2 regions of the Virgibacillus siamensis genome follow, and region 1 is predicted to be linked to the other one. Evidence: a T-box and tRNA genes for the amino acid it is inferred to sense, from the RefSeq annotation. Region 1 holds a T-box; the other holds one or more tRNA genes.

Region 1 (4,446 bases):
CGGACCACACCACGTGGCCCGATAATCCATTTTTTATTTAATTACTTGTTTGCCGCCCATGTACGGCTGTAGTATTTCCGGTACAACAACAGAGCCATCTTCCTGCTGATAATTTTCCAAAATGGCAGCCACTGTACGGCCGACAGCCAGACCGGATCCATTCAGCGTGTGAACGAATTCCGGCTTGCCTTTATCTTCGCGTCGGAAGCGAATACCGGCACGTCTTGCCTGAAAGTCTTCAAAATTAGAGCAAGAAGAAATTTCACGGTATGTTTCCTGATTCGGTATCCAGACTTCAATATCGTATTTTTTGGCAGCTGTGAATCCTAAATCACCTGTACACATACTCATTACACGGTATGGCAGTTTTAAAAGCTGCAGTACTTTTTCAGCATGACCGGTCAATACCTCTAACGTCTGGTAAGAGTCTTCCGGTTTTACAAAATGGACCAGCTCTACTTTATTGAATTGGTGCTGGCGTATTAGACCACGTGTGTCCCGTCCGGCAGAACCTGCTTCAGAACGGAAATTGGCACTGTATGCCGCATATTGCTTCGGAAGTTCATCATTGGCAAGAATCTCATCACGATGGAAATTCGTCACTGGTACCTCGGCTGTCGGAATCAGGAAATAATCCCATTCCTCCAATTTGAAAACATCTTCTGCAAATTTAGGCAGCTGGCCAGTTCCAGTTAAGCTGGCACGATTGACGATCTGCGGCGGCATCATCTCTGTATAGCCATGTTCGTCAGCATGCAGATCCATCATGAAACTGATTAAGGCACGTTCCAATCGGGTGCCAAGTCCTTTATAAAAGACAAACCGGCTTCCGGTAACCTTTGCAGCCCGTTCAAAATCAATAATATCAAGATCAGCTGCAATATCCCAATGCGGTTTTGCCTCAAAATCAAATGCCGGGACCTCCCCCCATGTGCGAGCGACTATATTATCATCTTCATCCTCACCAATCGGCACGGATTCATGCGGGATATTCGGAATGGAAAGCATCATATGATTCAATTTCTCTTCAATTTCCTTCAATTCCCGATCCAAGTCTGAAATTTGCTGACCCACTTCCCGCATTTCGTTGATAGCAGGCTCAGCATCCTTTTTCTCCTTTTTCAAAACCGAAATTTGTTTAGAAGCTTCATTTCGTTTCGCCTTCAATTTCTCTGTCTCCGCAATCAATCTGCGGCGATGCTCATCAAGCTCTCCGAATTTATCCAATTCGGACAGGTCTTCCCCGCGATGGGCTAATTTTTCCTTAACTAATTCGAAGTTGTTGCGTAAATACTTCATATCCAACATGATTAATTCCTCCTTTTATGATGGTTGTTTGCTAATAAAAATAAAAAAATCCCGTCCCTGTATAAAACAGGGACGAGAGTGTTATTCCCGCGTTGCCACCCTAATTGAAAAGATAAACTTTTCCGGCTTAAATCACATAACGGTTTTTAACCGGGTTCGCCTACTGCATGGTTCAGCAAACCAGTTTGAGGATGGATTCACCGCAATGCCCATATCGGTTTACACCTGCCACCGACTCTCTTGGATAAGCATTCCAGGTACTGGTTCCTCGCAATACTGTTCATATATTACTGTATATCATACCCAATTGCGGGTTAAGATGCAACTATTTGTAAAGATTGTTCCACCATTTGAACAAAATATTCCATAAAACGATTATCATCCGTTAATTCCGGATGGAACGCCGTGCACAAATAATTATCATGTTGTGCTGCTACAATATGGTTCTGATATGTTGCAAGAATATCCACATCAGATCCTGCTTCAACGATATAAGGTGCCCGGATAAACACTGCGTTAACATGTTCCCCAATACGCTTTACTGACATGTCCGCTTCAAAACTGGCGACTTGTCTTCCAAATGCATTACGGGCAACTTTCATATCCATTAAGCCTAAATGAGCATTTTCCTGTCCTGCAATCTCATTTGCCATTAAAATCAAACCGGCACATGTTCCAAAAACAGGCTTTCCCTGTTTTCCGAAGTCCCGGATCGCATCGAAAAAGTCGTAACTGTCAATCAGTCTGCGCATCGTGGTACTCTCTCCGCCGGGAAGAATCAGACCATCGATTTCATTGAACTGCTCTTTTCGCTTCACTTCTATTCCCTGGGCACCAGTTTCCTCAATCGAACGAATATGTTCACGCACTGCCCCTTGTAATGCTAGTACTCCTATTGTAGTCATCGGAATTCCTTCTTTCTACTCGCTGCGATCCTGCATACGATCATGTGCTTCCAATGTACTCATTTCAATACCTTTCATTGCGGTACCCAAGCCTTTGGAAAGCTCACCGATCAATTTGTAATCCGTATAATGTGTTGTTGCTTCCACAATTGCCTTCGCAAACTTTTCCGGATTATTTGATTTAAAAATACCGGAACCGACAAATACACCATCAGCTCCCAACTGCATCATTAAAGCAGCATCAGCGGGTGTTGCAACACCACCGGCCGCAAAATTGACTACAGGCAGACGACCCTCTGTTTTAATTTCCATTAAAAGATTGTACGGTGCACCAATTTCTTTTGCAAACGTCATGACCTCATCATCAGACATGGACGTCAACTTCCTGATTTCAGATTGCACCTGGCGCATATGGCGAACCGCCTCTACGATATTTCCGGTACCAGGCTCCCCTTTTGTACGGAGCATGGACGCACCTTCACCGATTCGGCGTGCTGCCTCACCAAGATTACGGCATCCGCAAACAAACGGTACAGTGTAATCTGACTTTTTGAGATGAAATTCTTCATCTGCTGGTGTCAGCACTTCACTTTCATCAATATAGTCAACACCCATTGCTTCAAGCACACGGGCTTCAACAATATGACCAATGCGTGCTTTAGCCATAACAGGTATGGATACAGCATTTAAGACTTCCTCTGTAATTTCCGGACTTGCCATGCGTGCCACCCCGCCGGCCGCACGAATATCAGATGGAACCCGTTCCAAAGCCATTACGGCTACAGCTCCTGCTTGTTCAGCAATTTTTGCCTGCTCGGCATTGACAACGTCCATAATAACGCCGCCTTTTTGCATTTCAGCCATGCCGCGTTTTACGCGGTCTGTTCCTGTATTTGTCATCTTGCTTCCTCCCTGTGGTATATTTTACTGTGATTAAATTAGAACCAGCCTTTTACGGTATCCACGATGGAACCGAATAAATCGGAAAAGAAATTACCAATAGATCCTAATGTAAGCATGAACCAATTATCTTTTTCTACGGAATCCTGTGCGACTAATGCAACAGTTTGTTTATCATCGCCAGGGAAGATATAACCATAGTCTGCATCACCCTTATAAACAAGTTCAGCAGTTCCGATTTTTTCGCCTTTTTTAATCGGGGCAGCAAGCTCCCCATCTTTATTCAATTTATCTTTATCAATATGGTATTTGATGCCGTATTTCTTTTTTTCACCTTTTTTGACAGGTGCTTTGAATGCCTCTTTTGTTGCAATTTCCACAGTGTCCTTTTTCCCTTTTGAAACAGGAATTGTTGATTTATCCTTCAACTGATAACCCTTTGAAAAAAGCTTTTTGGATTCGAAATTGCTGAATGCATATTCATACAGTTTTTCCGTTTCCTGAAAACGTTCAGCTTTACTTTTCGTTTTCATCACTACTGAGATAAAACGCTGTCCGTTTCGCTCGACAGTACCGGTAAAACAATACCCTGCCAGATCGGTATAGCCGGTTTTTAAACCGTCCACCCCTTTGTAATGGAACTGTTTCAAATATGTAGCCTTATGTGGAAGCATCCAGTTCAGGTTCTCCACTTTATAGCCTTCAAATTTTGTTTCAATCATGCTTGTATAGTCCAACGCTTCCGGATGGTCTTTTATCAGATTAAATGCAAGAAGTGCTGCTGAACGTGCAGATAATAAATTATTCGCATTAGGATCAGTGCCTTCTGGAACATTATCACCAAGCCACTTATTGGAAAGTCCAGTGGAATTTACAAATTTATAATCTGGAAGACCCATTTCTTTTGCTGTTTTATTCATCATTTTGACAAAATTGCCTTCAGAACCTGCTACAAGTTCTGCCAGTGCAATTGTAGCACCATTATCGGAAAAAATGGCCATTGCTTTATACAATTCTTTTACCTTATACGGTTTCCCTTTTGTCAATCCAATACCTGAGAAGGTGGAGTCAGCCGAAATGCTGTATGCATAATTACTGACCTGTGTCGTTGTATCCCAGTCGATTTTACCGGATTTAATAGCTTCCAATACAAGATATTCACTCATCATTTTCGTCATACTTGCTGGAGGCAGTTTAATATCAGGATTTTTAGAGTATACAATCTTTCCCGATTCAGCATCAACCAAAATAGCTGATTCCGCTTCTATGTTTAACGACCCCGCTGCTTTTGCAGAAAACGGCTGTGCAATTACTGTAGTCATCATTACCAACG
Region 2 (4,446 bases), 1.1 Mb from region 1:
AGATGACATTCAGGGTTAATTCTCCAAGTTTATCAAACTGAACGTGATAGACTCCTTTTTGCAATGTTTTTGGCAGGATGAAGGTGCCGGCAGAAATGATCATTCCTTTTTCAATGGCATGACCGCTCTTTGCCAGTTCCTGAATCAGCCATTCTACAGCATGCACAGGATTGCCGAGCACTTCAGTGGATGGCCCTTCCGCTATTTTTTCACCATCCAGGGTCAGTTCAGCGTTAATCCCGCCAAGCTGTTCATAAGTCATGCCGTTCACTAGTTCACCGACTGTTATTTTTCCGGCAACCGCACTGTCCGCTATGACCTGCCCCATGCTTGTTTTCGGAAACCAGTCAGTAAATCGGGAGTCCGGAATTTCCAGTCCAGGAGCAATGCTCGTTTTTCGGAGTATGGACTCACGGTTATCGGAGACGGTTAAATCCTCGTTTGCCATAAACATTAGCTCAATTTCAATAAGCGGTGACAGCATTTTATCCAGTTCAATTGTACCTTCTGAAATACTGGTCGTTGTTAATGCACCATACAGTGGTGTGGTGGAATCAAATAATTGTTGTGTTTCTTTGCTTGTCAGGCTTATTTTGTAGCCTGCCAGATTGTCCTGATTTTGTGTCGCTTTTAATTCCGTCAGCAAATGCTGGATCTCATATGCTTCACTGCTGCTAAGGTCTTTTGGGACATCATCTTTGGATATCGGTTCGCAATGATGAAAAGCACTGAATAATGTTTCGGCAAGTTTAGCTGTATTGGCCATTGTTGAACACCTCAATTTATAATGTTTGACTGTCATTATATCAGATATAAAACATCTGCATGTAATAGAATCGCTTAATTAGGCATAGCGATGGCACAATATGATAGAATATTTTTAACATATAGTTGAATGGAGGAAAAGTATGTCTGATTCATTTGAAGTGATGAAGGAAGCGGAAGATTTTTATTATCAGGGAAACCATACAGGGGTCCTCGTCATTCATGGATTCACCGGATCCACACAAAGTATGCGCTTTTTGGGGGAAAGACTGGCCGATGAAGGTTTTACGGTGTACGGGCCAAGATTAAAAGGACATGGAACTGCACCGGAAGAAATGGAGCAGTCGGAATACAGGGAATGGATTAAATCAGTTGGGGAAGGCCTGGAAGTGCTGAATAAAACGTGCGATGAGATTTTTGTAACGGGTCTTTCCATGGGCGGCACACTAACACTGTATGTGGCTGAACATGCTGATGCTGGAAGGATAAAGGGGATTATGCCGATCAATGCCGCGATTCATATGCCAGACTTGATTGAAACATACGAGTCGCTCAAAGATACGGAAACCAGATTCGTGGATGGAATCGGTTCGGATATTAAGAAAGAAGGCATTGAAGAGCTTGCTTACGCTAAAACACCAGTGAAGTCAATGAAGGAAATAATCACGTTGTCTATGATTGTTCGCGGCAATTTGGAAAAAATAACCGCTCCTGCTCTGGTTTTTTCGTCAATCACAGACCATGTTGTACCACCGAAAAATTCACAGGAGATCTATGACTCTATTTCATCGGAGGATCGTGAACTGATAGAATTGGAGAACAGTTACCATGTAGCAACGTTGGATAATGATAAAGAATTGATAGCAGAAAAATGTGTGGCATTTGTGAACCGGTTGCGCTCGGAATAATGTAAAAAAGCCAGTACGCTGCGATGTGACAGCATACTGGCTTTCTGTGAAAAGGAGAAGGTGGGATTCGAACCCACGCGACGCTTACACGCCCTAACGCATTTCGAGTGCGTCCCCTTCAGCCGGACTTGGGTACTTCTCCAATTTATGGATGGTGCTGGTGAGAGGATTCGAACCTCCGACCCCGTCATTACGAGTGACGTGCACTGCCAACTGTGCTACACCAGCAAAATGTTCCATAGAGAATAATACTCCTTTTTCGGAAATTCATCAAGGGGTGAGCACCAACAAAATTATCCAGCACTATTTGGAGAAGACCAAATAGTAAGATACCATAGTGGTAGAAACGATGGTGCCAGGCACCTGAGGAGGCATGTTATATGATAAATAGTTTGCAGGATATGGTTACATTGCATAACGGGGTAAAGATACCGGGATTTGGTCTTGGTGTTTATAAGGTGGAAGATGGTGAGACGGTTATCCATTCGGTAAAAACGGCAATTAAGCATGGGTATCGGTCTATTGATACGGCATCTTTTTATGATAACGAACGTGGTGTCGGACAAGGTATTCGGGAATCCGGTATCCCGAGGGAAAAACTTTTCATTACATCTAAAGTGTGGAACGATCAGCAGGGATTTAACAATACATTAAAAGCATTTGATGCCAGCCTTGAAAAATTGGGAACAGATTATTTGGACTTGTATCTTATTCATTGGCCGGTCAGCGGGAAATTCCATGAAACGTGGAAAGCACTTGAAAAACTTTACCAGGACAGCAGAGTCCGTGCGATTGGTGTCAGTAATTTCCATGTCCATCACTTAAAAAATCTGCTGGAAAACAGTTATGAGAAACCTGTCATCAATCAGGTGGAATATCATCCGCACTTGACCCAAGTGGAATTAAGAGACTTTTGCAGCAAAGAAAATATTCAGCTTGAAGCATGGTCGCCATTAAAACGGGGACAACTTTTGAATGAGCCGGTCATCACAAAAATTGCCCAAAAGTATCAAAAATCGGTCGCACAGGTTATTTTGCGATGGGATATACAGACAAACGTAATCACTATTCCAAAATCGATTCATGAACAGCGCATCATTGAGAATGCGGATATATTTGATTTTTCGCTGTCCAATGAAGAAATGGCACAGATCAGCGCATTAAACATCAATGATCGAAGCGGTTCCAATCCGGATGACTTTTAATTCGATACGCTTCATTTAAGGGTATTATTTTCGTCACATCTGAATTTTTTCGAAAAACCCTTTGACCAATCATCACATTTTTGGTAAATTTACAATAATTTAATAAAAATAACTGCAAAATCTGATTGACCTTGTTGATGAAATAAGGCAGTTGCTTGGATATAAACCAGTTATATGAACGAAAGGCAAATTGGGAATTTGTCTGTTCATATTGCTGGTTTTTTCATTAGCAAACAAGAATACTAAGAAATTTTCAAGGAGGAATCTGAATGAAAGATTTAATTGAACTGGATAAACGGCACTTCATCCATCCGACGTCATCCATTCAACAGCAGCAGGAAAACGGACCAAAAGTGATCATGGAAAAAGGAGAGGGCGTCTATTTGTACGATAAAAATGGAAACGCATTCATTGATGCGATGTCTTCATTATGGAATGTCAATATTGGACACGGCAGGGAGGAACTTGCGGATGCAGCAGCGGCTCAAATGAAAAAGCTCGCATTCAGTTCAGCATTTTCAACGTTCAGTCACGAACCCGCTATTGAATTGGCTGCAAAAATAGCATCCATTACACCAGCCCATTTAAATGCGGTCTTTTTTGCTTCAGGTGGTTCGGAAGCGAATGACTCGGCAATTAAATTGGCACGACATTTCTGGAAAATACAGGGGCAGCCGGAACGCCGAAAAATTATATCATTAAAGCGGGGATACCACGGTGTCGCCGCAGCATCAACAAGCGCAACTGGTATTCCCGAATTTTGGGGGATGGCCGGCCATATGATGACCGACTTTGTCCATGCAGACACCCCATATGGAGGAAGTACAAATAGTGCAACTGCTTCATTACGTGACATGATTGAAAAAGAAGGACAGGAAAAAGTAGCGGCATTTATGGTTGAGCCTATACAGGGAGCAGGAGGTGTCCTGATTCCGCCGGATGATTACTTGAAAGAAGTACAAAAAGTTTGTGATGAATATGGAATCTTGTTCATTGCCGACGAAATTATTACCGGCTTTGGACGGACGGGAAAAATGTTCGGTGTGGAAAATTGGGATCTTCAGCCGGACCTGATGACGTTTGCGAAAGGTGTAACGAGTGGTTATGTGCCGCTTGGCGGTGTCGTTGTTTCTGATCACGTACATGACGTGCTTAAACGAAAGTCAAAAGGAACACTGTTTCATGGTTTTACGTATAGCGGCCACCCAACTGCAGCTGCGGTAGCACTGAAAAATATTGAAATCATGGAACAGGAAGACCTGGTGGAAAATGCACGGAAAATGGGAGAAATCCTTTTACAGGGATTCAAGGATATCAAACAGAAATTGAAATTTGTTGGAGATGTTCGGGCTAAGGGGATGCTTGGTGCTGTTGAACTGGTACGGAATCCCGAGACAAATGAACGTTTTGCGGCTGATTTGAAGGTTGCCCCAAATGTGATTGAGGAACTGTACAGGCGGGGTGTCATCTGCCGTCCGGTTACATATGAAAACACGGATATCATTTGTTTTGCCCCGCCAATTATTATCAATCAGGAGCAGGTTAGCACATTGGTTGAAAAACTTTAT

What was found. A T-box is a leader RNA that pairs with one kind of tRNA and senses whether it is charged. The one in region 1 lies ahead of serS (serine--tRNA ligase), so its partner is inferred to be a tRNA-Ser.
Region 2: it encodes a tRNA-Ser, which carries the amino acid that the T-box ahead of serS (serine--tRNA ligase) is inferred to sense. The anticodon was not compared.

What each region holds. Positions count from the first base shown of each region.
Region 1 is NZ_FUIH01000007.1:3,211,291-3,215,736, reverse strand. Features, by position in the region: gene serS (serine--tRNA ligase) at 34-1,308, opposite strand; T-box leader at 1,374-1,591, opposite strand; gene pdxT (pyridoxal 5'-phosphate synthase glutaminase subunit PdxT) at 1,623-2,213, opposite strand; gene pdxS (pyridoxal 5'-phosphate synthase lyase subunit PdxS) at 2,229-3,113, opposite strand; gene B1K71_RS19175 (D-alanyl-D-alanine carboxypeptidase family protein) at 3,152-4,446, opposite strand, start outside.
Region 2 is NZ_FUIH01000007.1:2,134,835-2,139,280, reverse strand. Features, by position in the region: gene B1K71_RS14500 (2-keto-4-pentenoate hydratase) at 1-766, opposite strand, end outside; gene B1K71_RS14495 (alpha/beta hydrolase) at 909-1,673, shown strand; tRNA gene B1K71_RS14490 (tRNA-Ser) at 1,726-1,815, opposite strand; tRNA gene B1K71_RS14485 (tRNA-Thr) at 1,826-1,901, opposite strand; gene B1K71_RS14480 (aldo/keto reductase) at 2,054-2,878, shown strand; gene B1K71_RS14475 (aminotransferase family protein) at 3,148-4,446, shown strand, end outside.